Regions from separate parts of the Parageobacillus caldoxylosilyticus genome, predicted to be linked through region 4. Evidence: riboswitches for the same ligand, from Rfam matches in the RefSeq annotation. Region 4 holds a riboswitch; each other region holds the start of a gene.
The links. A riboswitch is a leader RNA that binds a small molecule or an ion and turns the genes downstream of it on or off. The one in region 4 is predicted to bind S-adenosylmethionine.
Positions count from the first base shown of each region.

Region 1: linked by a shared signal. The riboswitch ahead of mtnK (S-methyl-5-thioribose kinase) and the one ahead of BV455_RS17135 (Na+/H+ antiporter NhaC family protein) in region 4 are both predicted to bind S-adenosylmethionine.
Region 2: linked by a shared signal. The riboswitch ahead of metK (methionine adenosyltransferase) and the one ahead of BV455_RS17135 (Na+/H+ antiporter NhaC family protein) in region 4 are both predicted to bind S-adenosylmethionine.
Region 3: linked by a shared signal. The riboswitch ahead of BV455_RS04635 (methionine biosynthesis PLP-dependent protein) and the one ahead of BV455_RS17135 (Na+/H+ antiporter NhaC family protein) in region 4 are both predicted to bind S-adenosylmethionine.

Region 1 covers NZ_CP040553.1:870,793-878,451, forward strand. Annotated here, with positions in the region: gene BV455_RS04435 (carbon-nitrogen family hydrolase) at 1-745, shown strand, start outside; SAM riboswitch class I at 831-997, shown strand; gene mtnK (S-methyl-5-thioribose kinase) at 1,081-2,283, shown strand; gene mtnA (S-methyl-5-thioribose-1-phosphate isomerase) at 2,305-3,375, shown strand; gene BV455_RS04450 (sugar ABC transporter substrate-binding protein) at 3,362-4,507, shown strand; gene BV455_RS04455 (sugar ABC transporter ATP-binding protein) at 4,504-6,051, shown strand; gene BV455_RS04460 (ABC transporter permease) at 5,996-7,006, shown strand; gene BV455_RS04465 (methylated-DNA--[protein]-cysteine S-methyltransferase) at 7,054-7,560, opposite strand; gene BV455_RS04470 (PAS domain-containing sensor histidine kinase) at 7,550-7,659, opposite strand, start outside.
Region 2 covers NZ_CP040553.1:2,397,030-2,404,688, forward strand. Annotated here, with positions in the region: gene BV455_RS12225 (hypothetical protein) at 1-35, shown strand, start outside; gene ytkD (RNA deprotection pyrophosphohydrolase) at 126-605, shown strand; gene BV455_RS12235 (ABC transporter permease) at 602-1,417, opposite strand; gene BV455_RS12240 (ABC transporter ATP-binding protein) at 1,395-2,168, opposite strand; gene BV455_RS12245 (ABC transporter substrate-binding protein) at 2,186-3,184, opposite strand; gene BV455_RS12250 (alpha/beta hydrolase family protein) at 3,278-4,066, shown strand; gene BV455_RS12255 (DUF2584 domain-containing protein) at 4,096-4,338, shown strand; gene pckA (phosphoenolpyruvate carboxykinase (ATP)) at 4,369-5,955, opposite strand; SAM riboswitch class I at 6,140-6,254, shown strand; gene metK (methionine adenosyltransferase) at 6,415-7,629, shown strand.
Region 3 covers NZ_CP040553.1:909,566-917,224, forward strand. Annotated here, with positions in the region: gene BV455_RS04620 (OsmC family protein) at 1-137, opposite strand, end outside; tRNA gene BV455_RS04625 (tRNA-Val) at 573-645, opposite strand; gene metC (cystathionine beta-lyase) at 801-1,982, opposite strand; gene BV455_RS04635 (methionine biosynthesis PLP-dependent protein) at 1,989-3,092, opposite strand; SAM riboswitch class I at 3,169-3,281, opposite strand; gene BV455_RS04640 (alpha/beta hydrolase) at 3,611-4,339, shown strand; gene BV455_RS04645 (YjcG family protein) at 4,404-4,925, shown strand; gene BV455_RS04650 (GNAT family N-acetyltransferase) at 4,927-5,358, shown strand; gene BV455_RS04655 (hypothetical protein) at 5,386-5,658, opposite strand; gene BV455_RS04660 (sporulation-specific transcription regulator SpoVIF) at 5,803-6,060, opposite strand; gene BV455_RS20895 (YjcZ family sporulation protein) at 6,180-6,239, opposite strand; gene BV455_RS04670 (hypothetical protein) at 6,406-6,642, opposite strand; gene BV455_RS04675 (thioredoxin family protein) at 6,775-7,095, shown strand; gene BV455_RS04680 (hypothetical protein) at 7,264-7,437, opposite strand; gene BV455_RS04685 (DUF421 domain-containing protein) at 7,448-7,659, opposite strand, start outside.
Region 4 covers NZ_CP040553.1:3,328,188-3,335,846, forward strand. Annotated here, with positions in the region: gene BV455_RS17120 (ABC transporter ATP-binding protein) at 1-281, shown strand, start outside; gene BV455_RS17125 (ABC transporter permease subunit) at 271-1,068, shown strand; gene BV455_RS17130 (TetR/AcrR family transcriptional regulator) at 1,084-1,740, shown strand; SAM riboswitch class I at 1,907-2,012, shown strand; gene BV455_RS17135 (Na+/H+ antiporter NhaC family protein) at 2,122-3,447, shown strand; gene BV455_RS17140 (YmaF family protein) at 3,831-4,208, opposite strand; gene BV455_RS17145 (RNA-guided endonuclease InsQ/TnpB family protein) at 4,354-5,484, shown strand; gene BV455_RS17150 (sigma-54-dependent Fis family transcriptional regulator) at 5,904-7,659, shown strand, end outside.

The DNA of each region.
Region 1 (7,659 bases), 1.5 Mb from region 4:
AGAAATAGAAAAAATTGCAAAAGAACGTCCGGATGTCATCGTTCTTCCTGAACTATGGACGACTGGCTATGACTTAACTCGTCTCGATGAAATCGCCGATGAAAATGGCGAACGCGCGAAAACGTTCATGACAAAACTGGCAAAATCGTACCGCGTCCATCTTGTCGCCGGTTCAGTCGCCAAAAAAACGGCAAAAGGCGTGACAAACACGATGTATGTCGTCGACCGAAACGGCACGGTCGTTGGCGAATACAGCAAACTGCACCTCTTTCAGTTGATGGATGAGCATCTTTACCTCCAGCCTGGGGAGGATACCGGTTTATTTACGCTCGAAAACACCTTATGCGCCGGTGTCATTTGCTATGACATCCGCTTTCCGGAATGGATCCGCGTCCATGCGGTCCAGGGGGCGGAAGTGCTGTTTGTCGTTGCCCAGTGGCCGCTCCCCCGCCTTGCCCATTGGCGCACGCTGCTTGCGGCGCGCGCCATTGAAAATCAATGCTATGTCGTCGCTTGCAACCGCGCCGGCAGCGACCCGAACAACGTGTTTGCCGGCCATTCCATGATCATCGATCCATGGGGAGAAATCATTGCCGAGGCGGGCGAGGAGCCTTGCGCACTCACCGCGCAAATCGATTTGCAAAAAGTGCAGGAAGTGCGGGCGCGCATCCCGATTTTTGCCGATCGCCGTCCCGAATATTATCAGACGGCAGAAAAAAATTTTAAAAAAAGTATTGACAAATGAATTCGTCAGCGTGTATGATTCGAATCAAACGCACAAATATTTTCTAACATAAGCAAAAATTCGAAAAATGAATATACTGAAAATACTCTTATCAAGAGTTGGCTGAGGGAATTGGCCCAATGAAGCCCAGCAACCGACCGTAATACTATCGTGAGATAGGGCGCACGTTTTTTTCGGCGCCGGAAGTTTCATCTTCCGCAGGGCACGGTGCTAAGTCCAACAGAAAGACTTGTTCTTTCTGGAAGATAAGAGGTGCGAAGACTTGGAATCTTCAAGCCTCTTTCTATGCAGAAAGAGGCTTTTTAATTTATTTGCTGAAGGGGGATTTTATTCCAATGTCGATCTCACATTCATCCGTTTATGAACCATTAACAGAACAAGGAGCCATTTCTTTAGCCGTGCGCCTCGGCCTCTTCCGCGAAGGAGCGCCGCTTGTCTGCCGGGAAATCGGGGACGGTAACCTTAATCTCGTTTTCCGCATCGTCGATAAAGAAGCGAAAAAAGGGATTATCATCAAACAAGCCCTTCCATATGCGAAAGTCGTTGGGGAAAGCTGGCCGCTCACCTTAAAACGCGCGGTAATCGAAAGCAATGCGCTGCGCACATTTGCCGGCTATGCGCCGCAATATGTACCAAAAGTTTACTATTCCGATGAATCTTTAGCCATTACCGTGATGGAAGACTTGTCGCGTTTGCAAATTGCCCGCAAAGGCTTGATTGAAGGGAAAACATATCCGCTTCTATCTCAGCATATCGGCGAATTTATCGCAAAAACGTTATTTTACACGTCGGATTTCGGCATGAATCAGCAAGAAAAAAAACAGCTGGCGCAAAGCTTTGTCAATCCGGAACTGTGCAAAATCACGGAAGATCTTGTATTTACCGATCCGTTTTTTAATCATGAAACGAACAACTTTGAAGAAGAACTGCGCGACGATGTCGAATCGCTTTGGAACGATGACAAACTTCACTTAGAGGTTGCCAAATTAAAGCGCAAGTTTTTAACCGAAGGGGATGCGCTCATTCACGGTGACTTGCACACAGGCAGCATTTTCGCCAGCGACAAAGAAACGAAAATCATTGATCCAGAGTTTGCGTTTTACGGTCCATTTGGATTTGACATCGGCCAGTTTTTCGCAAACTTGCTGTTAAATGCGTTGTCCCGCCCAGAATCGCAGCAAGAGCCGTTATTTGCTCATATTGACAACACATGGAAAGTATTTACAACCGTCTTTTCTGAACTTTGGCATACGCACAATGTCGAACCGTATGCGAAAACGAAAGGACTATTAGAAGAGGTGCTGCATCATACCTTTGTCGATGCGATCGGCTTTGCCGGCTGCGAAGTGATCCGCCGCACAATTGGCTTGGCACATGTCGCCGACCTGGACGGCATCGAAAATAAAGAGGAACGTTTGCAAGCAAAACGCCACGCGCTTCGCCTTGGCAGAAGCCTTATCTTGCGACGTGAAACATTATCTAGCATCAAAGAAATTCGTTCTCTTTTCGCACAAACAGTGCTAGCACCAACGAATTAACACAATGAAAGGAAGAACCATATGGCAGAACCATTCGCAATCCCACGCTCTGTAGAATGGAACGACACGCATATTACGATTTTAAATCAACAAAAGCTGCCGTTAGTGACGGAATATTTGCGATTGGAAAATATTGAAGACGTTTGGGAGGCGATTGCGTCGCTGAAAGTGCGCGGCGCCCCGGCAATCGGCATTGCCGCCGCTTACGGCCTCGCGCTTGCCGCCCAGCAATATGAAACAGAATCACTGGAACATTTTAAAAAACAGTTGCAAAAAGACCGTGACTACTTAGCAAGCGCCCGGCCAACAGCAGTCAATCTGTTTTGGGCGCTGGACCGCCTTGTTGCCAGCATCGCCCATGCTTCCTCTGTCAATGAAGCAAAAACAACGCTCGTCCATGAAGCGATTCGTATTCAAATTGAAGATGAGGACGTTTGCCGGCGAATCGGGGAACATGCGCTTTCCTTGTTTCAAAACGGCGACCGCATTTTAACGATTTGCAACGCCGGATCGATCGCCACCGCCCGTTACGGCACGGCGCTTGCCCCGTTTTATTTGGCGAAAGAAAAAGGAATGAATCTGCACGTGTACGCGTCGGAAACACGCCCTGTCCTGCAAGGGGCAAGATTGACGACGTGGGAATTAATGCAGGCTGGCGTAGATGTGACGCTTATTACCGATAATATGGCGGCACAAACGATCAAGGCGAAAAACATTACCGCCGTCATCGTCGGCGCCGACCGCATTGCCGCCAACGGCGATACAGCCAATAAAATTGGCACGTTTGGCCTTGCCTTGCTGGCTAAAGCATTCGGCATTCCGTTTTATGTAGCCGCGCCGCTGTCAACGATCGATTTAGCGACAAAAACAGGAGAAGAAATTCCAATCGAGGAACGCAAACCAGAGGAAGTGACACATATCGCCGGAACGCCGATCGCCCCGGAAGGAGTAAACGTCTATAATCCGGCCTTTGACGTTACGCCGCACCATCTCATTACGGCTATCATTACCGAACAAGGCATCATTCGCGGCAATTATGAAACGGAACTTCCAGCACTATTTGCAAAGGGGGAACAGCATGAAGCGATTTAGACTTAACTATTTATTGGCACTTCTTTTTTCCGCTATCGTCATCCTTAGCGGCTGCATGAACGAACAAGATGCCGTCAGTCCGAAACCGGCCAAACAAGAAAACGGCACGGCTGAGAAAACGGCCGAAACGACGGCGGCGGCAACCGAACAAGCAGAAATCCCTGATAAATTAAAGAAACCGATTAAAATCGCCGCCATTATGCAAATGTCGATTGGCACCTTTTCTTCGCAATATATCGCCGGGGTAAAAGAACAAGTGCAAAAATTTGGCGGCGAAGTGCAAATTTACAATGCGGACAACGATTTAACGAAAATGGCTTCTTATGTCGAAACAGCGATTACGCAAAACGTTGATGCGATTCTATTAGACCATGGCCGGGCGGATGCGCTCGAAGGACCGGTGAAAAAGGCGGTCGCGAAAGGCATTCCTGTCGTCGCGTTTGACAACGATTTAAACATCCCAGGCGTAACGGTCATTGACCAAGACGACTACAGCCTCGCCTGGAAGACGTTAAAAACGTTGGCCGAAGACTTAAACGGCGAAGGAAACATCGTCACGATTTGGGTCGGCGGATTTACACCGATGGAGCGGCGCCATGTGATTTACGATGCGTTTAAAAAACGCTATCCGAACATCAAAGAAGTGGCGAAATTCGGTACAGCCAGCGCCAATACCGCCTTGGACACGCAAACGCAAATGGAAGCGATTTTGAAAAAATATCCGAATAAAGGCGATATTGATGCGGTGTTTGCGACTTGGGACGAATTTGCCAAAGGCGCAACGCGAGCGATCGAGCAAGCAGGACGCAATGAAATTAAAGTATATGGCATCGATTTAAGCGATGAAGATTTGCAAATAATGCAAAAACCAAACAGCCCGTGGGTCGCTACGACCGCAACAGACCCGGCGGAAGTCGGCCGCGTTCAAGTCCGCTTTGCTTATCAAAAAATCGCCGGGGAAAGAACGCCAAACATTTATTCGCTAGAACCGCATTTAGTCAAACGATCCGATTTGCCTAACCAACAAGTGTCAATGAAAGACCTTCACCAATACATCGCCGGATGGGGACAGTCGAATGTGGCGGTTTCCCCTTGGATGAAAACGCTGGAAGCACAGGTGAAGAACAAATGAGCGGTCTTTATATGAATCATATTTATAAATCGTTTGGAACTATCAACGTATTAAACGGCGTGAGCCTCCATGTTCAACCTGGGGAAGTTCACGCCCTTTTAGGGATGAATGGCGCCGGCAAAAGCACATTAATGAAAATTCTGGCAGGCGATCTTTCCCCTGATCAAGGTACGATTACCATTGATGGGAAAGAGCAGCAGTTTTCCTCGCCTGCTGATGCCAAAAAGGCGGGCATTGGTTTAGTGGTTCAGGAAGTCGATACGGCTCTCTTTCCCGCCTTGACTGTCTATGAAAATATTGCCGCCGATGAGATCGCAAAGACAAAACAAAAGCCACTGCTTTCATGGAAACAACAAAAAGAACGGGCTGCAGAGCTGTTGCGCCGAGTCGGCCTGTCGATTTCGCCGGCCAAACTCATTCGCGAATGTTCCCTGCATGAAAAACAGCTGATTGTTCTGGCAAAAGTCCTGTCTTCTTCAGCACGCTACATCATTTTGGATGAGCCGACCGCCGCGCTGAGCGAGACGGAAACAAAGCGGCTGTTTACGATTATCAATGAACTTAAAGCGCAAGGCGTTTCCTTTATCTATATTTCTCACAAATTAAAGGAAATTAAAGAAATTTGCGACCGCGTCACGATTTTGCGCGATGGGAACGTCGTCCACCATGGCGATGTTGCCTCTCTTTCTCTAGAAGAAATGATCCGCTATATGGTAGGACGCTCTTACACAACGGCGCAAAGGGAAACCCGCACATACGGGGATGATCGTCTTTTTGAAGTGAAACAGCTTCATATCGCTAAAACAAATACAACGGTCGACCTCTACGTTCATAAAGGGGAAATTGTTGGCATCGCCGGACTTGTCGGAGCGGGAAAAACGGAGCTGGCGGAAAGTTTAATTGCCAGCAGCAAAACAACCGGCGAATGGTGGATCGACGGAAAACGTTATGCATTTGCTTCCCCAAAAGAGGCGATTGCGGCCGGCATTTGCTTAATTCCGGAAGAACGGAGAAAACAAGGACTTTTTCTTCAGGAACCAGTTCGCACCAATCTTACCGTCCGGCTACTATCTTCATTAACGAAATGGCTGTGGGTGCGGCAAAAAAAAGAAACATCCGTTGCCAAACAGCTTGTCGATTCCTTGCAAATTCATCCGCCTTTCCTGTCGACGAGCGTGCGGCAATTAAGCGGCGGCAACCAGCAAAAAGTCGTGATCGGGAAATGGTTAAAAACCGATGCGCGCATATTCATTTTTGACGAACCGACAAAAGGAATTGACATCAACGCCAAGCAAGAAGTATTTTCAATCATCCGTTCCCTTGCCGACGAAGGGAAAGCGATTTTGTATTTAACAAGCGAATTTCAAGAACTGCTTGATATTGCCGATACGATTTACATCATGGTGGACGGCAAGCTGATCAAACGCGTGCCCGCCCATGACATCACCTATGAACAACTCATTTATTACTGCAGCGGAGGTGAGATGGATGGCACAGCCAGCCGTTTCGGTCGCCAAGAAAAAGCAAGCGCCATCTCTTCTTGAATTTTTATATAAACATGGCACATTGCTTGCCATTCTCGTTGTCATCGCCTATTTTGGCATCACGCAAGACCGCTTTTTTACGTACGAAAATTTCAGCGATATTTTGCGCTCGATTTCCATCGTCACGCTCGTTGCGATTGGCATTACGTTTTCCCTTATTGTCGATGGATTTGATTTATCCGTCGGCTCGACCGTCAGCCTGGCAACCATCGCCAGCGCCGCGGCGCTCGTATTATACCGCCAGGAAATTCTCGTTACTTTGCTTGTTCCGCTTTTACTGGGAATTGCCGTCGGCTTGTTAAACTCGTTATTAATTGTGAAATTAAAATTGCCGGATTTATTGGCTACACTGGCAACGATGTACGCGATTAACGGTGTGCAGCTGACATATACGAAAGGATTTTCCATTTACAACGACATGCCGCTTCCAGACGGAGGAACGGCGCCAGGCAAATTTATTCCTTCCTTTTTATTTATCGGTCAAGGGGAAGTGTTCGGCATTCCGTTTTCCGTTTTGCTTATGTTAATCATTGTCATTGCTTCCCATTTGTTTTTGACGTACACCAAACCAGGGAGATTGTTTTATATGACGGGGGAAAATCTTGAAGCAGCACGGCTTTCGGGTATTCCTGTCAACCGCTATCGCACGTATGCATATGTCATCAGCGGGTTTTTCGCGGCGCTTGGCGGCATTGTTCTCGCCTCTCGCATCGGAACCGGGCAAGTATCGGCCGGAGCTTCCTTTTTAATGGACGGCGTAGCGGCCGCATATATCGGCTTTTCTGTATTTGGCGCCGGAAAGCCGAATGTCATCGGCACGCTGTTTGGCTCGATTCTAATGGGGGTTTTGCTCAACGGATTGACGATGATGAACGTTCCATATTACGCTCAGGATATTATTAAAGGGGTTATTTTAGTAGGAGCGCTCGCTTTATCGCATATACAAAAAAAATAGGAATGTTTCATTCATGCGCATAAAAAACTAGAAGCGGACCGCAGCTTCTAGTTTTTTTCTGTCATACTATACCGTTGCTCGAGCTTGAGCAGCTTCGCCTTGACATCGATGCGGCAGCCAGCGTATCCCGTCAGCGCACGGTTTTTTCCGATCACCCGATGGCAAGGAACGACAATGGCCAGCTCGTTGGCTCGGTTTGCTTGTCCTACCGCCCGCACCGCTTTAGGGCGGCCGATTTTACTCGCAATATCACTGTAGCTAACCGTCGTTCCGTACGGAATTTCACAAAGCGCCTGCCATACTTGTTCTTGAAAATCCGTTCCTTTCCATTTCAAAGGCAGGTTAAACGTTTTCCGTCTGCCCCGAAAATATTCATCGAGCTGTGAGACAGCATTTTCTAATAAGGAAGAACGGCTTTTTATCATTTCATATTGCTGGCAAAGCTCGCGCCAATCTTCCTCAAACAGCTGGACACTGACGATCGCTTCACCGTCGGAAACGACATAGATATTTCCGAGCAAATCAGATGGATAGATGCTGAATTCAAATTTCATCATGATCGTCCTCTTTCTCTACTCTTTTGATCGGGAGGGTAATATGGAATGTTGTACCGACGCCAACTTCGCTTTCTACATCAATTTTTCCTTGGTGTT
Region 2 (7,659 bases), 930 kb from region 4:
TTGGCATTATTCCGGAAGAGGAGCTCGATTCATAAAAAGTCGCCATTCATATTGGCGGCTTTTTTGATGAATATTTTGTCGTATAATGAAAAGAGAGACAAACAGGAACGGGGTTGTTGGAAATCATGTATACGTTTTTCGACTATTATGGCAATCGAGTGAGGCTGTCGTTTACGGATCATCCGTTTTCTGCGCATCCGGGCCACGTATGGATTATTTGCCGCTACCATGGACAATGGCTTTTAACGGATCATCCAAGACGCGGATTAGAATTTCCAGGCGGGAAAGTAGAAAAGGGAGAAACACCGGAGCAAGCGGCGATTCGGGAAGTGAAGGAAGAAACAGGAGGGCTGATTCGTTCGCTTACTTATATCGGCCAATATCAAGTCGAACCGGATATGGTAAAAAACATCTATTTTGCGGAAATCGCCGCGATGGTGAAGCAGCCGTCCTATTTAGAAACAAACGGTCCGGTACTGCTTCCGACACTGCCGGAAAACATCCGTACAGATAAACGGTTTAGTTTTATTATGAAAGATGAGGTGCTTCCGCGGGCATTAGAAGAAATAAAGAGACGTTCTTTATCTTGCCATGAACGTCTCTAGCGATGTTTTATCAATTTCTTTTCGATGAAGGTGACGACCTGATACATCACGGTTGACAGCAGGGCAATGACAAGCAGGCTCATTAACACTAATGTAAAGTTAAACACTTGGAATCCGTAAATAATCAAATAGCCGAGCCCTTGTTTAGAAACGAGAAATTCGCCGGTAATGACGCCGACCCAGGACAAGCCGACATTGACTTTTAGCGTCGAAATAATCGTCGGGAACGAGGATGGCAGCACCGCTTCCTTGAAGCATTGGCAGCGGGTGGCGCCGAATGTTTGCAATACTTTCAAATAGTTCGCATCCACTTCCTGGAAGGAAGAATAAACAACAATCGTGGTGATGATGACAGAGATAATCACCCCCATCGCAATGATAGAAGTGAATCCCGGACCGAGTGCGACGATAAGAATAGGACCAAGCGCCACTTTTGGCATGGCGTTAAAGACGACTAAATATGGATCGAGCGTTTTCGATAGGCGCGGGAACCACCAGAGCAACGCTCCTAACAATGCTCCGGCTACCGTGCCGATAATAAATCCCAATATGGTTTCGAACAGTGTAACGAACGTATGGGTCAAAAGCGAGTGATCGCCGAGCTTTTCTACAAATAGGTTCCAAATTGCCGATGGGGAGCTAAACAAGAGCGGATCGACCCAATGAAAGCGGCTGGCTGCCTCCCATAAGATGAAAAAGGCGATAAAGATCACGATCTGAAACAGGCGAATAACTCGTTTTTCTTTTTTCAGTGAAGCGATGTATTGCTGATGGAGAGACCGGATACGTTCACTGGTTTGTTTCAAGTTCATCCAGCTCCTTCCAAATGGATTGGAATAGCGCGGAAAAGGAAGGGTGCTGACGGGCGGCAAATGGCGATAAGCGCCGCAATTCATCAGGAACCATAAAAGTATGCATAATGCGTCCCGGCTTTGCCGAGAATAGAAAAATACGGTCGCTCATCGCAATCGCTTCCCCGATGTCATGAGTGACAAGCACCGCTGTCTTTCCGTATTCTTTTAATGTTTTCCATACTAACTCTTCCAGTTTTAATTTTGTTTGCTGGTCAAGGGCGGAAAATGGCTCATCTAACAGGAGCATTTTTGGGTCTGTCGCCAACGTGCGCACAAGTGCGGCCCGCTGGCGCATGCCGCCGGACAGTTGGCTTGGATAATGCGATTCGACGCCTTTTAGCCCGATGTAGGCAAGCAAGTCAAGGGCTCGTCTTTTTGTTTCTTCCGTTAATCTCCCCATGATTTTTAAACCGAGCAAAATATTTTCTTCGATGGTTTTCCAAGGAAACAAATAATCTTGCTGCAGCATATACCCTGCGGTTGGACGGAAGCGGTCTAATTCTTTCCCTTCAATAAATACCGCTCCTTCCGTCGGTTCAATTAAGGCGGCAATAATGGAAAGCAACGTCGTTTTGCCGCAGCCGCTAGGGCCGAGAAAGGAGACAATTTCTCCTTTCTCTACGGTCAGAGAGATATTTTCAAGGGCCGTCACGGCAGTTTTTTCGGTAAAATAAGTGTGGGAAACGCGGTCGACGACTAAAAAGCTCATCCTTTCACCCGCTTTCGTTATTTAGCCATCGCTTTTTCAGCAAATGAATTATCGACAAGTGTTTTATGATCGATATGTTTCGGCAGTTCGCCTGCTTCGTCCATAATATTTTGCAAGTTATTCCATTCTTTTTCATCGAGAATCGGATTCGTAGCATAGGTGCCTTGACTTTTATAGCGGTCAACGACTTTTTCAATGATGGAAAGATCCGTATCTTTAAAGTAAGGCTGAATCACTTTTGCTACTTCCGCCGCGCTGTGCGACTCTACCCATTGCTGCGCTTTATAGATAGCGCGTGTAAATTTTTCAACCGCATCTTTATTTTTATGGATAAAGCTTTGTTTTGCCATATAAGTGGTATATGGCACATGGCCGGATTCCGTGCCAAATGAGGCGACAATATATCCTTTTCCTTCCCGTTCAAAAATGCTTGCCGTTGGTTCAAAAAGCTGGACGAAATCGCCCGTGCCGCTGGCAAAAGCGTTGGCGATATTAGCAAAATCAACATTTTGAATAAGGTTTAAATCTTTATGTGGATCAATGCCGTGTTTTTTCAGCACAAATTCGCCGACCATTTGCGGCATGCCGCCCTTGCGCTGGCCGAGAAAGGTGCTTCCTTTCAGCTGATCCCAACTGAAGTTGTCAATTTTATGGCGGGAAACGAGGAATGTCCCGTCTGTCTGTGTGAGTTGCGCGAAGTTAATGACTGGATCGTTTGTGCCTTGGCTGTAGACATAAATCGATGTTTCCGATCCGACAAGGGCAATATCGGCTCCGCCGGAAAGAAGGGTAGTCATCGTTTTATCGCCGCCCCACGTGGTGGTGAGTTCTATGTCTAATCCTTCTTCTTTAAAAAATCCTTTTGCCAGGGCGACATATTGCGGGGCATAGAATATGGAGCGAGTCACTTCCGCAAGCCGTATCTTTTTTACTTCCTCCTCTTTTTGTTGTCCGCAAGCGGCTAGAGGAATAATAAGGAGAAAGAGAAAAAGCGACATTATGGCCATTTTTTTCATGCAGGCAGCCTCCTTAACAAGTAACTTACTTCCACCTTATCGTATGCAAGCAAAAAAAATGTGTGAATGCCTAATGGAAAGGAGGAAATGGTGATGGATGGATATATTGTCGAGCAATATCGCTTTCCTTCCCCCAATCCGCATATTGATGTATTTCTTGTCACCTATTTATGCCAAGGATTAAAAATAAAAGGCTTTTTGGCCATACCGAAAGCGTCTGAAGTGTATGACGGTTTTTTATATTTGCGCGGCGGCATTAAAAATGTCGGGAAAGTACGTCTGGCGCGCATTACCCAGTTTGCCGCGTACGGATTTGTCGTGATGGCGCCGTTTTACCGCGGCAACCAAGGTGGGGAAGGAAATGAAGATTTTGCCGGGGAAGACCGCTATGATGCGCTTGCCGCGTTTCGGCTGCTGCAGCAGCATCCAAACGTGAATGAAAAGCGGATTCATGTCTTTGGTTTTTCCCGCGGGGGAGCGATGGCGCTGCATACGGCGATTTTAGAGCCGCGGGTTTGTTCTGTTGCGGTATGGGGCGGAGTATCCGATGTAGCGCTTACCTATTGGGAGCGGGAAGATTTGCGGAGAATGATGAAGCGGGTCATCGGCGGCACACCTGCAAAATATCCAGAGCGATACCGCTGGCGGACGCCATTATACGAAATGGAGAAAATTCATGCTCCTGTCTTAATCATTCATGGGGAAAAAGACCGCAATGTTTCGATTGAGCATGCGTATCGTCTGGAGAAAAGACTGAAAGAATTAAATAAGCAAGTGACAACATGGTATTTTCCACATTTTACGCATTATTTTCCACCAAAAGAAAATCGCGAGACCGTCCGGCGGTTGACAGAATGGATGAAAAGTCAGCCGAATGTATGATACGATAAAAAGAAAAGGGGTGTGTTGCAATGGGCATGCCGCTGGAGCTGCAAACGCTGATTGTCACAAAAGGAAAAGAAAGGCGCGTAAAAGATAATTTGTTTATTTTAGAAAAAGAAGGATATCGCCTTTATCCTCTTGATATTCCGCTAGAGGTTAGAAGAACGCTGCAAAGCGAAGCGAGCGGTCAAGCGGTGGTGAAAAAACTGGAACTTGCCGATAATCGGACGATTGTCACGTATGAGCTTGTCGCCTTGCATTCAACGAATTAAAAAAGGAGGGAATTGCTCCCTCCTTTTCGATTATACAAGCGGACCTCCAAGTGCTTCAATTTCCGGTGCAATATGCTTGAATTTTTGGAAGTTTGCGCGGAATTTTGCGGCCAGCTCTTTTGCTTTTTGTTCATATGCATTTTTATCCGCCCATGTATTTTGCGGCTGCAGCACTTCATCTGGCACTCCTGGAATATGAAGCGGAATGGCCAAGCCGAAAATAGGGTCTTTCACTGTTTCGACATTGTCCAGTTCTCCTTCGACTGCTGCTTGCACCATTGCGCGCGTGTAGGCCAGCTTCATGCGGCTGCCGACTCCGTACTCCCCGCCGGTCCAACCAGTGTTGACGAGGAATACCCGCACGTTATGTTCAACGATTTTTTTGCCGAGCATTTCCGCATAGCGCACGGCCGGGAGCGGCAAAAATGGAGCGCCGAAGCAAGTAGAGAACGTAGCTTGCGGAGAAGTGATTCCCCGTTCGGTGCCGGCGAGCTTGCTCGTATAGCCGCTTAAGAAATGGTACATTGCTTGCTCGCGCGTCAGTTTGCTAATTGGCGGCAATACGCCAAACGCGTCTGCGGTTAAGAAAATAATCGTTGATGGGTGGCCGGCGACGCTTGGATCCACGATATTGGCAATGGCCTGAATCGGATAAGCAGCTCGCGTATTTTCCGTTAATGTCGCATCATCGTAATCTGGCATTCTTGTCTGTTCGTCAACCACCACGTTTTCAAGCACTGCTCCGAACCCAATGGCGTCAAAAATTTGCGGTTCTTTTTCGCGGGATAGGTTGATGCATTTCGCATAGCATCCGCCTTCGATATTAAAGATGCCGCGGTTTGACCAGCCGTGTTCGTCATCACCGATTAAGCGGCGGTTTGGATCAGCGGAAAGCGTCGTTTTTCCCGTTCCCGACAGCCCGAAAAATAATGCAACATCTCCTTCTTTGCCGACGTTGGCCGAGCAATGCATAGAAAGAATCCCTTGTTCCGGAAGCAAATAGTTCATCACCGAGAAAATCGATTTTTTCATTTCGCCAGCATATTCTGTGCCGCCAATTAATACGATGCGGCGTTCAAAAGAAATGATAATAAACGCTTCTGATCTTGTTCCGTCCACCGCAGGATCTGCTTTGAAATTTGGAGCAGAGATCACCGTAAATTGCGCTTCGTGTGTTTGTAATTCCTCTGCACTTGGGCGAATAAATAATTGATGGGCAAATAAATTGTGCCAAGCAAATTCGTTGATAACTTGAATCGGCAAACGATATTTAGAATCAGCGCCGGCAAATCCTTTAAAGACAAAAATCTCATCTTGTTTCATTAAATAATCAAGCACTTTATTATATAAGTTTTCAAACACTTCTTCCGAAATTGGCTGATTGACGGTTCCCCAATCGATTTTTTCTTTCGTTGCGGCTTCTTCGACAATGTATTTATCTTTCGGCGAGCGTCCTGTATACTTTCCTGTTGTTACCGCTACCGCCCCAGTAGCTGTTAACTGGCCTTCCTTTCGCTGCAACACTTTTTCCACCAGCTGGGCTACCGATAAATTATGAAATACGTTTGGTTGTTGCAATAATAATGAAAGTTTATTGGTCATTTTTGCGATCCCCATGTTCAAAACCTGCCTTTTTTTATTTAAATAATCTCTGCAAATAGTATAACACATTTTTGTTATTAGTCCATACTATTTATGACGATTTATTTTATTTATTTTTCCTTTTTTTTTCAAAAAAAATTCGTCATATTTTGTTGACTTTTCCCGTTTCATTACGATAAGATAAGTCATTGAACGGATACTCTTATCCCGAGTTGGTGGAGGGACAGGCCCAATGAAGCCCAGCAACCGTCACAACTGGAAACATGTGAAATGGTGCTAACCTGTGGCAAGGCGATGTCCTTGAACGATAAGAGTGAAAGGAGCAATACGATTGCAATGACCTTTCCTCACCGTTACAGGAAAGGTTTTTTTATATGAGAAAATGAAATAAGGGAAATGAGTACCGTATCGCCCGCCGTTTGCGGCATCATCATTTTTTGATGTTTGATTAAGGAAAGAGGAGGAAAATGCCGAATGTCAAAAAAAAGACGTTTATTTACTTCAGAGTCTGTAACAGAAGGTCATCCGGATAAAATTTGCGACCAAATTTCCGATGCGATTTTAGATGCGATTTTAGAAAAAGATCCGAATGCTCGTGTCGCCTGCGAAACGAGCGTGACAACAGGGCTTGTGCTCGTAAGCGGAGAAATTACGACATCGACATATGTGGATATTCCAAGAATTGTTCGCGATACGGTTCGCGAAATCGGCTATACGCGCGCCAAATTCGGTTTTGACGCGGATACATGCGCCGTGTTGACATCGATTGACGAGCAGTCGCCGGATATCGCGATGGGGGTCGATCGAGCGTTAGAAGCTCGTGAAGGTCAGATGACTGACGAGGAAATCGAAGCGATCGGTGCCGGAGACCAAGGGCTGATGTTTGGATTTGCCTGCAATGAAACGAAAGAATTAATGCCGCTTCCGATTTCTTTGGCGCATCGTTTAGCCCGTCGTTTGGCTGAAGTACGGAAAAAGGATATTTTGCCATATTTACGTCCAGATGGCAAAACACAAGTAACGGTAGAATATGACGAAAACGGCAAACCAGTACGCGTGGATACGATTGTCGTATCCGCACAGCATCATCCGGAAATTACGCAAGAGCAAATTGAACGCGATATTAAAGAACATGTCATTAAGCCGGTTGTGCCAAACGAGCTCATCGATGAAAACACAAAATACTTTATTAACCCGACAGGACGATTTGTCATCGGCGGACCTCAAGGGGATGCAGGTTTAACAGGACGGAAAATTATTGTAGACACGTACGGCGGCTATGCCCGTCACGGCGGCGGCGCGTTCTCTGGAAAAGATCCGACAAAAGTAGACCGTTCTGCAGCATATGCGGCCCGTTATGTCGCGAAAAATATCGTGGCGGCAGGACTTGCCGATAAGTGCGAAGTGCAGCTAGCCTATGCGATCGGGGTAGCAAGACCGGTTTCGATTTCCATTGACACATTTGGCACAGGAAAAGTATCGGAAGACATTTTAATTGAAGTCGTGCGCAACAACTTTGATCTGCGCCCGGCAGGCATTATTAAAATGTTAGATTTGCGCCGTCCGATTTACAAGCAAACGGCTGCTTACGGCCATTTTGGACGCACGGATATCGACCTGCCGTGGGAGCGCACGGATAAAGCAGAAACATTGAAAGAGCAAGCTTTTTCCTTGGCGAAGCAACAATAAATTAATGAATATGGAAAGGAGAGTTACAGC
Region 3 (7,659 bases), 1.5 Mb from region 4:
GGGTTTGTTCCAATTCCCGGACCATCCATTTCCGATGGAACGGATACTTTCGTCTTCAACTGACCAGCGTCAATAAAGCCGTTGCCATTTCTTCCACCAGCCCATTCCGCTTTTAAATGAAAATGATGTTGTTCCATTACACTCCCCCGCTCCGCGAAAAATCATCCATTTTATCCGAAAACGTCACATGACAATCCATCGTCTGCTTTTTCATGACGGAACACCATATTTTATTTTACAATAAACACCTCGTTTTGGTAACGAACAAAATCTAATAATGTTCCCTCTTCCATGGAGATAAAGGACTAAATCCTTAAAGAAATGGATTAATCATTCTATATCACCCAACAGCAACACATAGGATTCCTCCGACCAATGGATACTTACTCTCATTTGCTTCCAAACATACAAGAGACAGCAGCCGAAAAATTTGAGCAATGGTTTGAAGATGAATAAAGTTTTAAATCAATCACTCTAAAAATCACACCAAAGTCACCAAAAACCTCAAGAATAATGAATGGCAACAGAAATAAAAAATCCCTTGAGCCTTATGGCTCAAGGGATTCGTACGATGATTCCGACTGGGCTCGAACCAGCGACCTCCACCCTGTCAAGGTGGCGCTCTCCCAGCTGAGCTACGGAATCATGCTGTCCTGTTGAACACATTTTTTATTATATGGACGAGCAGCGGATTTGTCAAATACTTTTTTAAAAATTTTTTAGCGGTGATGAAAACGGACGAAAACAGCATCATTCAAAAAAGGTATGCGCCCATGTTTTTTGACGCATACCTTTTTCTTTCAACGCGCGGAAACGGCAGACGATGTTTCTTTGACATAGGATAACGCCTGCTCGAAATCGGCGATTAAATCTTCAACCGCCTCCAGGCCGACGCTAAGCCGCAGCAGGCCATCTGTAATGCCGCGCCGCTCCCGTTCCTCTTTCGGCATTGCGGCGTGCGACATTTTCGCTGGATACGATAAAATTGATTCGACCGCTCCTAGGCTGACGGCAAATACAGGGAGGCGAACGTGTTTCACAAACGTCCGGACCGCTTCTTCATCGGCAAGACGGAACGATAATACCGCGCCAAATCCCGATGCTTGATAGCGTTGAATCGAATGGCCAGGGTGGTGCGTGAGCCCTGGGTAATACACTTCCTCCACTTTCGGATGGCCGGACAAATAGCGGGCGATGGCGAGCGCCGATTCGGACGACTGCTTGAGGCGGACGTGCAGCGTCTTTAATCCCCGCAACACCAGCCACGCATCTTGCACCCCAAGCACGGCGCCAAACGCGTTTTGCAATTTATACAGCTGTTTCGCCAACTCCTCGTCTTTCACCACCGCAAGCCCCGCCACGACATCGCTATGCCCTGCTAAAAACTTTGTCGCGCTATGAAGAACGACATCGACGCCAAGGTCGAGCGGGCGCTGGAGCGCGGGAGTCATAAACGTATTGTCTAAAAACGTTAAACAGCCATTGGCTTTCGCCAGTTTGACAATTCCTTGAATATCGGTTACCTTTAAGAGCGGGTTGGACGGCGTTTCGACATAGATCACTTTTGTATTCGGACGAATATGAGTGGCCACTTCATGCAAATCGGTCATATCGACAAACGTATATTCAATGCCAAAACGGTTTAATACTTCGGTGATCATGCGATACGTGCCGCCATAAACATCTTCGGTCACGAGCACATGGTCGCCTTTGGACAAGAGAAGAAACGCAGTCGAAATCGCCGCCATCCCTGAGGAAAAAGCGAAGCCGCGCACGCCGCCTTCCAGTTCGGCAATCGTTTCTTCGAGCGCCTCGCGCGTCGGGTTTCCGGAGCGGCTGTAATCATATTTGCCAAATGTGTCAAAATCGAATTGATGGAACGTTGAAGCATGCTGAATCGGCACGCTTACTGCCCCTGTTTGCCGATCGATTTTCCATTTGTTATGAAGCAGTTTGGTTTGAAAGGAAATACGTTGTTCCATATCCTCTTACACCTCTTTCATATTTTTCAGCGCTTGCGCTAAGTCGGCAATTAAATCTTCGGCATGTTCGATGCCGACGGAAAAGCGCAGCAGCCGGTTACAGACGCCGTTGGCAATGCGGACTTCCTCCGGAATGTCGGCATGCGTTTGCGTCGCCGGATATGTAATAAAGCTTTCCACACCTCCTAAACTTTCGGCGAACGTAATTAAGCGTAAACTTTGTAAAAAGCGGTTGACCCACTTTTCCTCGCGCAAGCGGAACGACAACATTCCCCCTCTTCCTGGGTATAATACATCGGTAATATCTTCGTGAGACGCTAAAAACTCACTGATGCGCTTCGCGTTTTCTTCATGCTGGCGCATCCGTAGCGCCAACGTTTTCATGCCGCGAATCAATAGCCACGAATCAAACGGAGAAAGCACGGCGCCAATTGCGTTATGATATTCCGCAAGCCGTTGACAAAGCTCCTCTCCCTTTGCAACAACGAGACCGGCTAACACATCGTTGTGTCCTCCTAAATATTTTGTCGCACTGTGAATAACGATATCGGCTCCTTGCTCGATCGGACGCTGGAGAACCGGCGTGTAAAACGTATTGTCAACAATGAGAAGCAGTCCGTGTTTTTTCGCAAGTTTTGCCACTTCGGCAATGTCCGCTTCCTGCATGAGCGGATTGGTCGGCGTTTCCAAAAAAATCGCCTTCGTTTTTTCCGTGATCATGTTCTCTACTAATCGTATGTCACGAAAATCTACATAATGAAAAGACAATCCGTATTTTCGCCAGCCACGTTCAAATAAGCGATATGTACCTCCATATAAATCGGCAGAAACGAGAAATTCATCCCCGCTTTCAAATAAAGCAAGAACTGTCTGAATGGCTGCCATGCCCGAACTGAACGCATAGCCTTGATCGCCTCCCTCGAGCTTGGCGATCGCCTCTTCGACGATTTTGCGCGTCGGATTGCCGGTACGGATGTAGTCAAACCCGGTCGACTGTCCAATTCCTTCATGACGGTATGCCGTCGAAAAGTAGACAGGCGGATTGACCGTCCCCGTTACTGTTTCGCTGCGGTTTCCGATTTGCGCTAACAATGTCTCCAGTTTCTCCACTTCTCTCTCTCCCTCTTTTATAAAATAAAAAAAGTCTTCTAAGAAGAAGACTTTTCCATACGTATGTCAGTGCTTCTTCTTATCTGCCGAATTGAAAAAATTCAATTCGCTGGATTTAGCACCTGGCCAATACTTGGCTGGTTGCTGAAGCTTCACAGGGCCAGTTCCCTCCGCTTCTCTCGATAAGAAAGCATCTTGCCGATATTCATTTTTCTGATTATCTTAAAATTTAACTCATTCATAATAATTTTGCAAGTAATTTTTTTAAAATTGAGTTATTTGTTTATATAACATCGGAAAAACTTATCATGTTTTTCGCGCTGTCCGTTTTCATATGTTTGGACCGATTCCAGTATATTTCATTATTTTTATTTTATCGAAACAGTTTTTTGACAAAAATAGCAAAAAAAGCACTTATTTTTTCAAAAACTTACACGGTTCAACGGTGTTTATTAACATGTTTTAGCAAAAATATGTTACAATAACAGGTGAATTGTTGTTTTTATGGAGGATGCACCATGGCGACACCAAAAGGAACGATGCATGATTATACGATCTACAGCAATGAGCTCGAAGAAGAAATAACGCTGCTTGCTTATTTGCCAAGCACGTTTTCTCCGCTTCATAAGTATTCTCTTCTTATCGCACAGGATGGGAAAGATTATTTTATGTACGGGAAAATCAAAAGCGTTATCGAACAACTGATGGAAAGCGGCAAGATTGATCGCACCATTGTCATCGGAATCCCGTATCATGATGTTAAAGACCGCTACGAGAAATATCATCCAAGCGGAAAGAAAAACAGCCGTTATTTGCGTTTTTTAGCACATGAGCTCGTTCCGTTTTTAGATCAAACGTTTCCTACGTACCAAATCGGGAAAGGGCGCGCGCTCATCGGTGATTCCCTTGGCGGCACCGTCTCGCTGATGGCTGGATTGTTGTATCCGCATACATTTGGAAAAATTGCGATGCAGTCGCCATATATCGATGAAGGGATCATCGAAAAAATTTTACATTTTCCGGAACCACCATTATTGCAAATTTATCACTCGGTAGGTACAAACGAAACAGCAGTAAAGACGACGGACGGAAACGTGCGTGATTTTATCACTCCGAATCGAAAGGCACGTGAAGCGTTTATCCAAAAAGGATTTTTGTATGAGTACAACGAATTTGACGGCGGTCATGCATGGACATATTGGCAGCCTGACGTTCCGCGCGCAATTGCGCATCTCCTTTCGTTGTAAACACTACCATACTTTTCGGAATTTTGTTATAATTAAGTACTACTTATCATAAGGAGGGGTTTTTATGAAATATGGTATTGCTTTATTTCCTTCGAAGCGAATACAGGATTTTGCCAATTCCTATAGAAAGCGTTATGATAGCCATTACGCCCTCATTCCGCCGCATTTAACCTTAAAAGAACCTTTTGAAGCTGACGACCAGCAAATTAAAGAAATGGTGAAAGAATTGCGCAAAATTGCGGCTGAAACAGATCTCATTCCGTTAAAAGTGACAAAATTTAGCTCGTTTTATCCAGCGAGCAATGTTATTTATTTAAAAGTGGAGCCGAACGAAACGCTGCAGCGCCTTTATGAACGGCTTCACAGCGGAATTTTTGCCGATAAACCAGAATACGTATTTGTTCCTCATATTACCATCGGCCGTGATTTGCCAAGTGCTGAATATGCTGATGTATACGGACAATTACAAATGCAAAAGGTTCATTTTGAGGAAACGGTTGACCGCTTCCACCTTCTCTATCAATTGGAAAACGGCTCATGGACAGTATACGAGACTTTTCTTGTTGGAGGAAAGGAACAGGAGTAACATGAACGTAGTGATTGGAAAAAAAAGCGATCCGTCATTATATAAGGATGCCTTGCTTGTTCGGCGAATCGTGTTTATTGAGGAGCAACGTGTTCCAGAAGAGGAAGAAATCGATGAATTTGAGCAGGAAGCTATGCATTTTGTTTTGTACGATGGAGAAAAACCGGTTGGTGCTGGCAGATTTCGCATGATCGATAACGGTCTCGGTAAGATCGAACGAATTTGTGTTTTGCCATCGTATCGCGGCCGCGGGGCAGGAAGACTGATTATGGAAACGATTGAGCAGTTTGCGAAAAAACAGGGTGTCCCAAAAGTAAAGCTGAATGCGCAAACACATGCAGAGCCATTTTATCAAAAACTTGGATATCAAACTGTTTCCGATGTGTTTATGGATGCTGGAATCCCCCATGTAACAATGGTAAAATCGCTTTAAGACCGTATCAAACGATGGTACGGTCCCTCACCTCATTTTCCCGGCAATCGATAAAGAATGGCTTCGTACGTTGGTCACTGTCTTCCCGTCTTGGACGAGCTTTGTTAAATAAGCGGTTATTGCCGTACGATATAGCAGCCAGGAGGAAATACAATTCCATTCGCTTCCCCAATAGATGCCCATTTCATGAATTTGCTCCGTACTTTTTAAGCTCGTTTCATGCATCTGCGCTTCGGCCATATAACCGTCATAACGTCTTTTTTTGTAATGACAAACATGTTGATTAGCGAGAATAATCATCGCTCAATCAACGCTATTTTGTCAATATAAACGGCCTCTCTGTCCAATAACTTCATCGGCATTTTCAGTGACGGCCATCATTTCTTGAAACAAATAAATGATAAATGGCAAAAGGGAGCTCCGATTTGGAAGGCTCCCTTTTGCCTATTTTTTGTTGTTCAGCATGTTGGCGATCGTGCTGAAGTCAAGCTGTTTTCCGTTTTGAATGATCGTTTTCACAATTTGGTCTTCCAATTCTTTCGGCACTTTCCGGTTCGCGATTTGTGCGACGCGCTGAATCACATGACGTACCGTTTTTTCATCTTTAAAGTTGGCATGTTGTAAGGAGTTTGCCAATTCCAATATGTCTTTTATGTTTACGCCTGTTTTCTTTTCAATATTTTTAAAAAACTGATTATCCATTTACCAACTCCTCCTTTTCCTCCTATATGGTATGAAATGAAAAAAAAGAAGTGCATACATGTGAAAGAAAAAGTACGAGCTGCCCGCCGAATAGAACAGCCCGTACCCGTTACATGACATTAGCCGATAATTGAAGTACCGACAATAATTAACAAAATGAACAATACAACAATCAACACAAAGCTACTGCCGCCGCCAAAGCCGTAGCCTCCGTAGCCGTAACCTCCGTAACCGTAACCTCCAAAACCGCAGCATCCAAAGCCCATAGTGGTGCACCTCCTTACGCTTTGTTACTTCATCCTATTCATCGTACTTGCAACCGGTATAGGCACATGTGGAAATATGTTACCCAAATATGCGGAATAACTTGGCAAATTCATTTTCTTTTTTGGCAAACCACTTGTTGATATAATCCAAATTTCCTTGCACATCCTTTAAAAATTGATTGTTTAACTTTTCGATTTCCTGGATTTGCTTATCGAAATTTTTTCCCCACTGTTCAAATAGCTGAATAAACTGCTCATGCCCTTCTTTTCGCGAATTGGCCCATGTTTCAAGCGCCTTTTCCAATTCTTTACTCACTCCTTCTCCCTCCTTCCTTACCATTTGTGTATGCAGCATATACATTGATGTGCCAAGGCGTTTCAATTCTTTCTTTCGGACAAAATATGATAAAGTATAAACGACATCATTTTGTTCGAGGAGGAAAGAGCATTGAAAGAAATACAAACGGCCGAGCAATTCCAACAAATTATCTCCAGCGATAAACCGGTGGTTGTCAAATTTTATACAACGTGGTGCCCAGACTGCATGAGATTGAATATGTTTATCGATGACATTGTGAAGGAATATTCGCAATACGATTGGTTTGAAATCAATCGCGACAATTTTCCAGAGCTTGCTGAAAAATACCAAGTTATGGGCATCCCAAGTTTACTCATCTTCCGAAATGGAGAAAAAATGGCCCATCTCCATAGCGCCAATGCGAAAACACCGGAAGAAGTAAAAGCGTTTTTGCAGTCATTAACCGTATAAAATTTCTACAAGCAAAAAAAGCCGCTTGTCGGATGAATATTCCGCAGCGGCTTTTTCCATAAAAAGCTCTATCATTAAATTTCGTTTTATCAAAGAACAGGAATGTTTTCAAACGGCCGATGGCCGTACCACCATACGAAAAAATCATTATACTTCCTAATACGCCTGTTAATACTCAATCTCTTCATAATCTTTTGGCTGGTGCGTCACATTGTTCCCACTGTGCATAAATTCGATCGATATTTCTTCATCCGTCGTATTTGCTCTTTGCCCGCGGTCGCTTTTTTTCAATTCGATTGTAATTTCTTCATCGGTTGTTCGAGTTCGTTTTTGTTCCATCATGATGCCTCCTTTAGTTTCTTAAAAATGGCTCCACTTTTTGCAATAACGTTTGCATTTTTTCAGCATTTGTTTGATAGAGCTCTTTTGCTTCTTTTGACTCTGTCTGCAAAGCGAATAATTCAAAGTCCGCTTGCACTTTTTTGATCGCTGCCAGCAGCAGTTTTTTCTCTTGCGGCTCAGAAATTTGGATTTTGTCATCATACAAATCCAATGTCAGCTGTC
Region 4 (7,659 bases):
AACTTATTAAAGTAGAAACGATTGAAAATCTGACGAAGAAAAATTTGAAATATATCACGATTACATTTGAACGGGCGGAACCAATAGACCTCAAATTGGAAGGAATAGTGAAGAAAGAAGTAAAAGGAAATGAAATAACGTTGCTTTACAGCGGGGATATAAAGGCGCTTCTAAATCAATTGAATGCCCTGCCGATTAAGGATTTGTTAATCGAAGAGCCGACTCTCGAAGAAGTATTTATGCATTACTATGAGAAGGGCGGGGTTGACAATGATTTTTAAGAGAGAGTTGAAACGAAATTTAAAATCATTAATCATTTGGAGCATCGTACTCAGCGGTCTTATTTTATTAACGCTAAGTATTTATCCTCAGTTTGCCGAGCAGCAAAAAGAAATGACAAAGCTGCTTGAGTCCTATCCGGAATCGATTAAAAAAGCGTTTGGAATGAATGAGCTAAACATGGGAGATTTGATGGGATTTTACGGTGTAGAAATCTATATGATGACTACCCTTTTGGGAAGCATATACTCGGCAATTCTTGCATCCAATATCCTTGCCAAGGAAGAAAATGAAAAAACGATTGAATTTTTGTTGTCAAAGCCTGTCACAAGAAGCCAAATCGTAACAGAAAAACTTCTGGCCGTTTTGGTAAATATTTTGATCTTTAACGGGATTTCGACGATAGCAAGTATCATTGGATTTCAATTTGCAAAAGACCCGGATGTTCCGACTGACACGTTTAGTTTGCTAATTGTCGCAACGATATTGCTTCATTTGACTTTCGGTGCTATTGCCTTTATGTTGTCATCGCTCATGAAAAAAACACGAAATATCCTTTCCATCTCACTGGGGATTGTCCTAGCTGCCTACTTTATGAATGTGATGGCAGGGATATCGGAAGACTTAGAGTTCCTAAAATATTTCAGCCCGTTTAAATATGTGGACGCCGCCTCCATTATTAATGATAACGAGCTGAAGCCTCTGTATATCTTTATTATGGCTGCGGTCATTTTGATTAGTATATTCACTGCATATATGGTATATAGAAAGAAAGATATTGCAGTCTAATAAGAGGTGTTAGAATTGTATTCAGCTTTTGAAAAGCAGCCACAAGAAAAAAAAGACCTGATAATCAAAGTGGCCATCGAAGAATTTGTGAAAAATGGCTATGAAAAAGCCTCTACAGATGTCATTACGAAACGGGCGGGAATTTCTAAAGGGCTCCTTTTCCATTATTTTAGGAGCAAGAAAAACTTGTACCTTTATTTAGTGAATTATGTGAAGGACTTTCTGACGGAAATAGCAATGGAAGAATTGAAAAAAATTCAATCTGATGATTTCTTTGAAAGGATCAAAGAAATCGTCCTGTTGAAACAAAAACTGACGGTTCAGTACCTCCAAGAAACTCAGTTTATCACGGATGCCTTCATCAATCCTCCTGTGGCAGTAAAGGAGGAAATGGAAGAAATCATTAAGAAATACTACGAAGCTTATCAGGAAGATTTTTTGCTAGAGCATGTTTATATTAAAGACCTGATCCAAACGGAAAAACTTAGAGAGGATATCTCCGTGGATACCGTGATCCGCATGACCATGTTGATTGCCGAACAACTGTCTAATAAGTATATGGCTATATACAAAAATAAGCAAATGGATGTCATGAGTGGTGTGGAGTCTTTGATAAGGGAACTGAATGAATATCTTAAGATAATGAAATATGGGATCTATAAACCAGAATAGATTTTTGCTTTCTTTTCCCGTGGCGTTTAGCTACGGGATTTTTGCATATTATTTTAAGATTTGTTGAAAATTATTTAAAAATAAGACATTCTCAAGGTGTATTGCGCAACAGATGAATATGTTGTAACCTTTTAGTTGTTTTTACAACAAAATACGACCGTTCATCTTCTTATCTAGAGAGGCGGAGGGACTGGCCCGAAGAAGTCTCGGCAGCGGACTCGGTTTCGAGTGCTGTGCCAAATCCAGCAAGCATCATGCTTGAAAGATAAGAAGGGTTTCTTATATAGATACGTATAAGGCCTCTTCTTATGTTCAGATAAGAAGAGGCCTTTTCTCTATGTGAATAGGCCCTTCGAAAAAATATAAAATGAGGTGGAAAGAGTGGAGTTAAAAAAAGGAAATCTATTTGCGTTATTTCCGTTTGTTGTCTTTTTAGTGTTGTTCATTGGTGCAGGAATTGTTACGGGTGATTTTTATAAATTTCCAGTCATTGTGGCGATTTTGATTGCGGCAAGTATTTCGTTGATGATGAATCCGAAAGAGTCTTTAACGAAGAAGTTTGAAGTGTTCACCAAAGGGGCTGGAAATGCCGATGTTATGTTAATGGTCATCATTTTCTTATTAGCAGGGGCATTTTCGGAAGTAACCAAAAAAATGGGGGCTGTTGAATCAACGGTCAACTTAGCCCTTTCCGTTATTCCGCAAAATTTATTAATAGTCGGTTTATTTATCATTGGATGTTTTATCTCCATTTCGCTGGGAACTTCTATGGGAACGATTGTAGCATTAGCGCCGATTGGAGTCGGAATCAGCGAACAAACGGATATTTCTTTGGCATTATCGATGGCAGCTGTCATTGGCGGTGCCATGTTTGGAGACAACTTATCTTTTATCTCAGACACAACGATTGCGGCAGTACGAACACAAAATACGAAAATGAAAGATAAGTTTAAGGTGAACTTTTTCATCGTTTTACCAGCAGCCATTATCACCATCGTTCTTTTCTGGATATTTACTGCTGGAGAGCAAGCGGAAATGACGAATCAATCTTTTAATTGGATAAAAATTTTGCCTTACCTTGGTGTATTGGTGACTGCATTAATGGGTGTCAATGTACTAGTTGTGTTAGCAGGCGGCATTTTATTAGCAGGGATCATCGGCCTTCTTGATGGAAGCTATAATGCAATGGGCCTCATTCAAGCCATCGGTGACGGGGTCGCTGGAATGCAAGAATTGTCGCTGCTTGCGATTTTAATTTCCGGTATGGTGGAAGTCATTAAACATAACGGTGGAATTGATTATTTACTTCAATTAGTAACAAGAAATGTAAAGTCGAAAAAAGGAGCACAATTTGGTATCGCAGGGTTAGTGAGTTTAACAAATCTTTCAACCGCAAACAATACGATTTCCATTTTAATTGCTGGCCCACTTGCGAAAAACATTGCAGATCAATATGACATTGATCCGCGTAAATCTGCCAGCATATTAGATATTTTCTCATGCTGTTTCCAAGGGCTCATCCCATACGGTGCGCAAATGCTTTTGGCAGCAGGTGTTGCTTCCATTTCACCATTAAGCATTTTGCAGTATTCATTCTATCCAATCTTAATTGGAGTTTGTGGTATGCTTGCGATTGTGTTTGACTATCCAAAATTGAAAACGCCAAAAGAAGTGAAGGTGGACTTACAAGCGAATAAAGCGATATAAAGAAAAGGTCTCTGATATGGAGACCTTTTCTTTATGGGGGTGCTCTGATATGTGAGCGTTTCCGTTTGTGAGATGATTTCCTTCTTTCATAACCACAGTCCAAAATAGTGACTATCACTACTTAAACAAGTCATAGTTGCTCCGTCAAAAAATATATTTTTTCTTCACTTTCTCTTTAAACTAATCTACTACGATTTTGTGGAAAGCCAGATGAGGGACGTGGCTGTTTGTTTTTCATCATTCGATTGAACCCCTGTTTATTCTGTTAGTGGTTTTTCTATGATTTAAGTTAGGATGGAAGTATACAAAAGCTCACTGACTTATACCATTATCACATTATTTTGAGGCAACTACTTGATACGCGGCTTGGTTAACATCGAGTTTTATCCACCGCTTGTTTTTCCTCTGTATCGATGCGAGTGGGGAATTCGTCCGCTGATGGTTGTAACGCCGGAAAATTCGTGATAATGCCCCCCGCCTGGAAGTGGAATAGCCGGTCCGGTAACGCCCCTTATCTCATGTCTATGTCCATCATCGAAGGAGGTAAATGTAAAATAACGGTGTGTATGTGGAACACCGCTTGGCGCAGGTTCTGTCTTTCCAACATATCTATGGCTATGGCCTACGTCAAAAGAAGTAACCCCGGAGAATTGGTGAACATGCACAGGTCTGCCATCCCAAGTAGTAATATACAGGTTATGCGAGTGATAGGAGTCGGAATCATCAGAATGAACCAAGTATCCACTTACAGGTATTTCCATTGTTTTTCTCCTTTCATTCATCAAATATTTGGCGAGGAGACCCCACCTGAATGCTCCGTTTTTCAGGTGGGGAGGAATCGCCATGATATTTCACTAAAGTAGTATAATAGAATTAGTGAACTATTTACCAAAAGGGGGTGAACCCATGGAATTGACCTTGACCGCCAAAGTGAAATTGAACCCCTCCCCGGAGCAAGAGACGCTCCTGCATGAAACACGTTCCGCTTATCAAAGAGGATGTCAATATGTTTCAAACATGGTTTTCCAAAATAAAATCCTCAAACAACGAAAATTACATGACCTGACTTATCGCCATTTGCGGAGTGTATTTTCTCTGAAATCTCAAATGGCCCAGTCCGTCGTCAAAACCGTAATTGCCCGCTATAAGTCGCTTCAATCCAATGGGCATCAATGGAACTTGGTCTGTTTCAAAAAAGGGGAATATGATTTAGTTTGGCATCGGGATTACACCCTTTGTGGGGACGTGTTCTCCATCAACACCCTACATGGTCGTATTAAAGTTTCCTTTGAACGAAAGGGAATGGAACGATACTTTGATGGTATCTGGAAATTCGGAACGGCCAAATTAATATACAAAAACAAGAAATGGTTCCTCCATATCCCGGTGTTCAAACAAGTGGAAGATGTCGATCTAGGAAATATCCGCCAAGTGGTTGGGGTGGATTTTGGGGTCAATTTCCTTTGCACCGCTTACGATTCCCAGGGTAAGACCACATTTTTCAGAGGAAAAGCGGTCAAACAGAAACGCAGCCACTATCAACGGTTGCGGCAAGAGCTGCAAAAACGGGGCACCACCTCCGCCAGAAGGAGCCTGAAGAAAATCGGTCAACGAGAAAACCGTTGGATGACGGACATCAATCACTCCGTTAGTAAGGCACTCGTTGAAAAATACGGACCGAACACGTTATTCGTAATCGAAGATTTAACCGGTGTCCGCCACGCAACCGAGAGAGTGCGACTGAAAGACCGCTATGTGACGGTATCCTGGGCGTTCCGCCAACTTCGGGAAATGCTGGAATACAAGGCTATGCGGAATGGTTCGAAAGTAATAGCGGTGGATCCTAAATTCACCTCACAGACCTGCCCAAAATGCGGCCATACCGAAAGAGCCAACCGGGACAAAAGGAAACACTTGTTTTGTTGCCGCAATTGTGGTTACCGTTCCAACGATGACCGCATCGGGGCAATGAATCTCCAGCGGAAAGGCATCGAATACATTTCCGCTGTTACAGGCGGAGCAGGTCTCCGTCTGTAGGGCAGCTGTCAATCTGCCCCTAATGTGACGCCACGCTCCATTTTTGGAACGAAAAGAGGTAGGAGTCAAAATGACGCTTGCACTACTGGGCAGTCACAAGCTCCCACTTCAAACCGTTAGGCTAAGTGGGGGTAGTTGACTTTCCATATATCATATGATGAGGAGTGTATCGATGTTATAGGTAATTGGATCGGATTCCTTTTGTTTGCCGCAAAGCAAAAGAAGAATTTAGAGCCATGGAAACAGATGGAATAGCTGAGTTGTCACAATTTTTTATAACCAGTTGATGATGTTTAATGCTAAAATAATAGAAAAAAACAGCAGGTGAACAAGTTGCACATTTCAAACACCAGCGAAATTTTTGTTTATTTTACTATAGGAGCCACCAAACTGTTCATATGTTGCGGAGGTGTGTCGACATGAACAGTCGGCGGGAGGCTGTCAAAGAAATGTGGAAGCGCTTTATTTTTGAAGATGAACTAGATGAAAAGCTTTCTTCCATTGTCAAAGACTCATGGATTCGATCAAAAAAATGGAAGGTAGACCCTTTTCAGCCATATGGCCAAATAAAAAAAATTGAAACGGAACGGTACAAAAACCTTATTGATTGGTCCATGCCATTAATGGAAGGGCTCTATTCCATCGTAAAGGGGTCCGGATTTTTAGTCATCCTTTGCAATGAAAAAGGTCAGCTATTAAAATCAATTGGCGATCCGGATACTCTAAAAATGGCTGTTCAAATTGGTTTTGTCGAGGGGGCGGATTGGAGCGAACAAACCATGGGTACCAATGCGATTGGAACATCCATTGTTATTGATCAACCTGTCCAGATATTTGCGGAGGAACATTATTCGCAAATATGCCAATCATGGACTTGTTCCGCGGCTCCGATTCATGATTCAAAAGGCAACATTATCGGAGTATTAAATGTCTCCGGCCCATATGAAAAGGTGCATCCCCACACATTAGGGATGGTGGTTTCAGCGGTCAAAGCTATTGAGTATCAATTAAAATTAAATGAAAATACGGAAAAAAATATCATGATGCAAAGGTTTCTGGAAGCGACAACCAATAATATGAAAGAAAGCATCCTAATTATTGATACGGAAGGAAAAATTATAAAGGCCAACGATCAGCTGAAGAAGCTCCTTTGTCTTGATCAGTCGCACCTAGAAGGGAAAAAGATCAACGAAATTTTTATAAATAAATCCATTGTCTCCAATAAGCCTGTCTATCTGCAAAACCAAGAACTCCATTTAAAGGTGAAGCCATCAAGAAATACCCATCATGTAATGGTCGATAAAATCCCCATCTATAAAGACAAACATTGGATTGGTTCGATGATCATGGTGAAAGAAATCCAAAAAGTGCGCCAATTTGTCAATCACTTATCCGGAAACCAGGCAAAAATAACGTTTGATGATATTATCGGGCAGCATCCTCATTTCATTCAAAAACTGAATGAAGCCAAACTTGCCGCAGAGACCGATTCAAACGTTTTAATATTAGGGGAAAGCGGGACGGGAAAAGAAATGCTTGCACAAGCAATCCATAATGCAAGCAAGAGAAAAAACAAACCGTTTATTGCCATCAATTGCGGCGGAATCCCTCGCGATCTTCTTGGCAGCGAGCTGTTTGGCTATGTGGAGGGTGCTTTTACTGGAGCCAAAAAAGGAGGAAGTGCAGGAAAATTCGAACTTGCTGACGGCGGCACTCTCTTTTTAGATGAAATTGGTGAAATGTCTTTGGAAATGCAGGTCCTTCTTTTACGGGTCATTCAGGAAAAAGAAGTAATGCGGATCGGCGGCCATAAAGTGATACCGGTGGATGTCCGGATTATTGCAGCTACGAACAAAAATCTCCGTGAGGAAGTTCAAAAGGGAAGCTTCAGGGAAGATCTGTTCTTTCGTCTCAATGTCATGCCGATTACACTGCCTCCTTTGCGGGAAAGAAAAGAGGATATACCGCTTCTTGTCCGTCACTTTATCGGTAGGCTTTGCAAAAAATTAAACAAACCGTTTCCAGAAATCCGACAAGACTTTTTAGAAGCTCTCATTCAGTACGACTGGCCAGGGAATATTCGGGAATTGCAAAACATACTAGAAAGAACGTTAAATCGGAATACAAAACCAATTTTGTCTGCAAAAGATTTACCGGAAGAAGTGTTTCAAATGT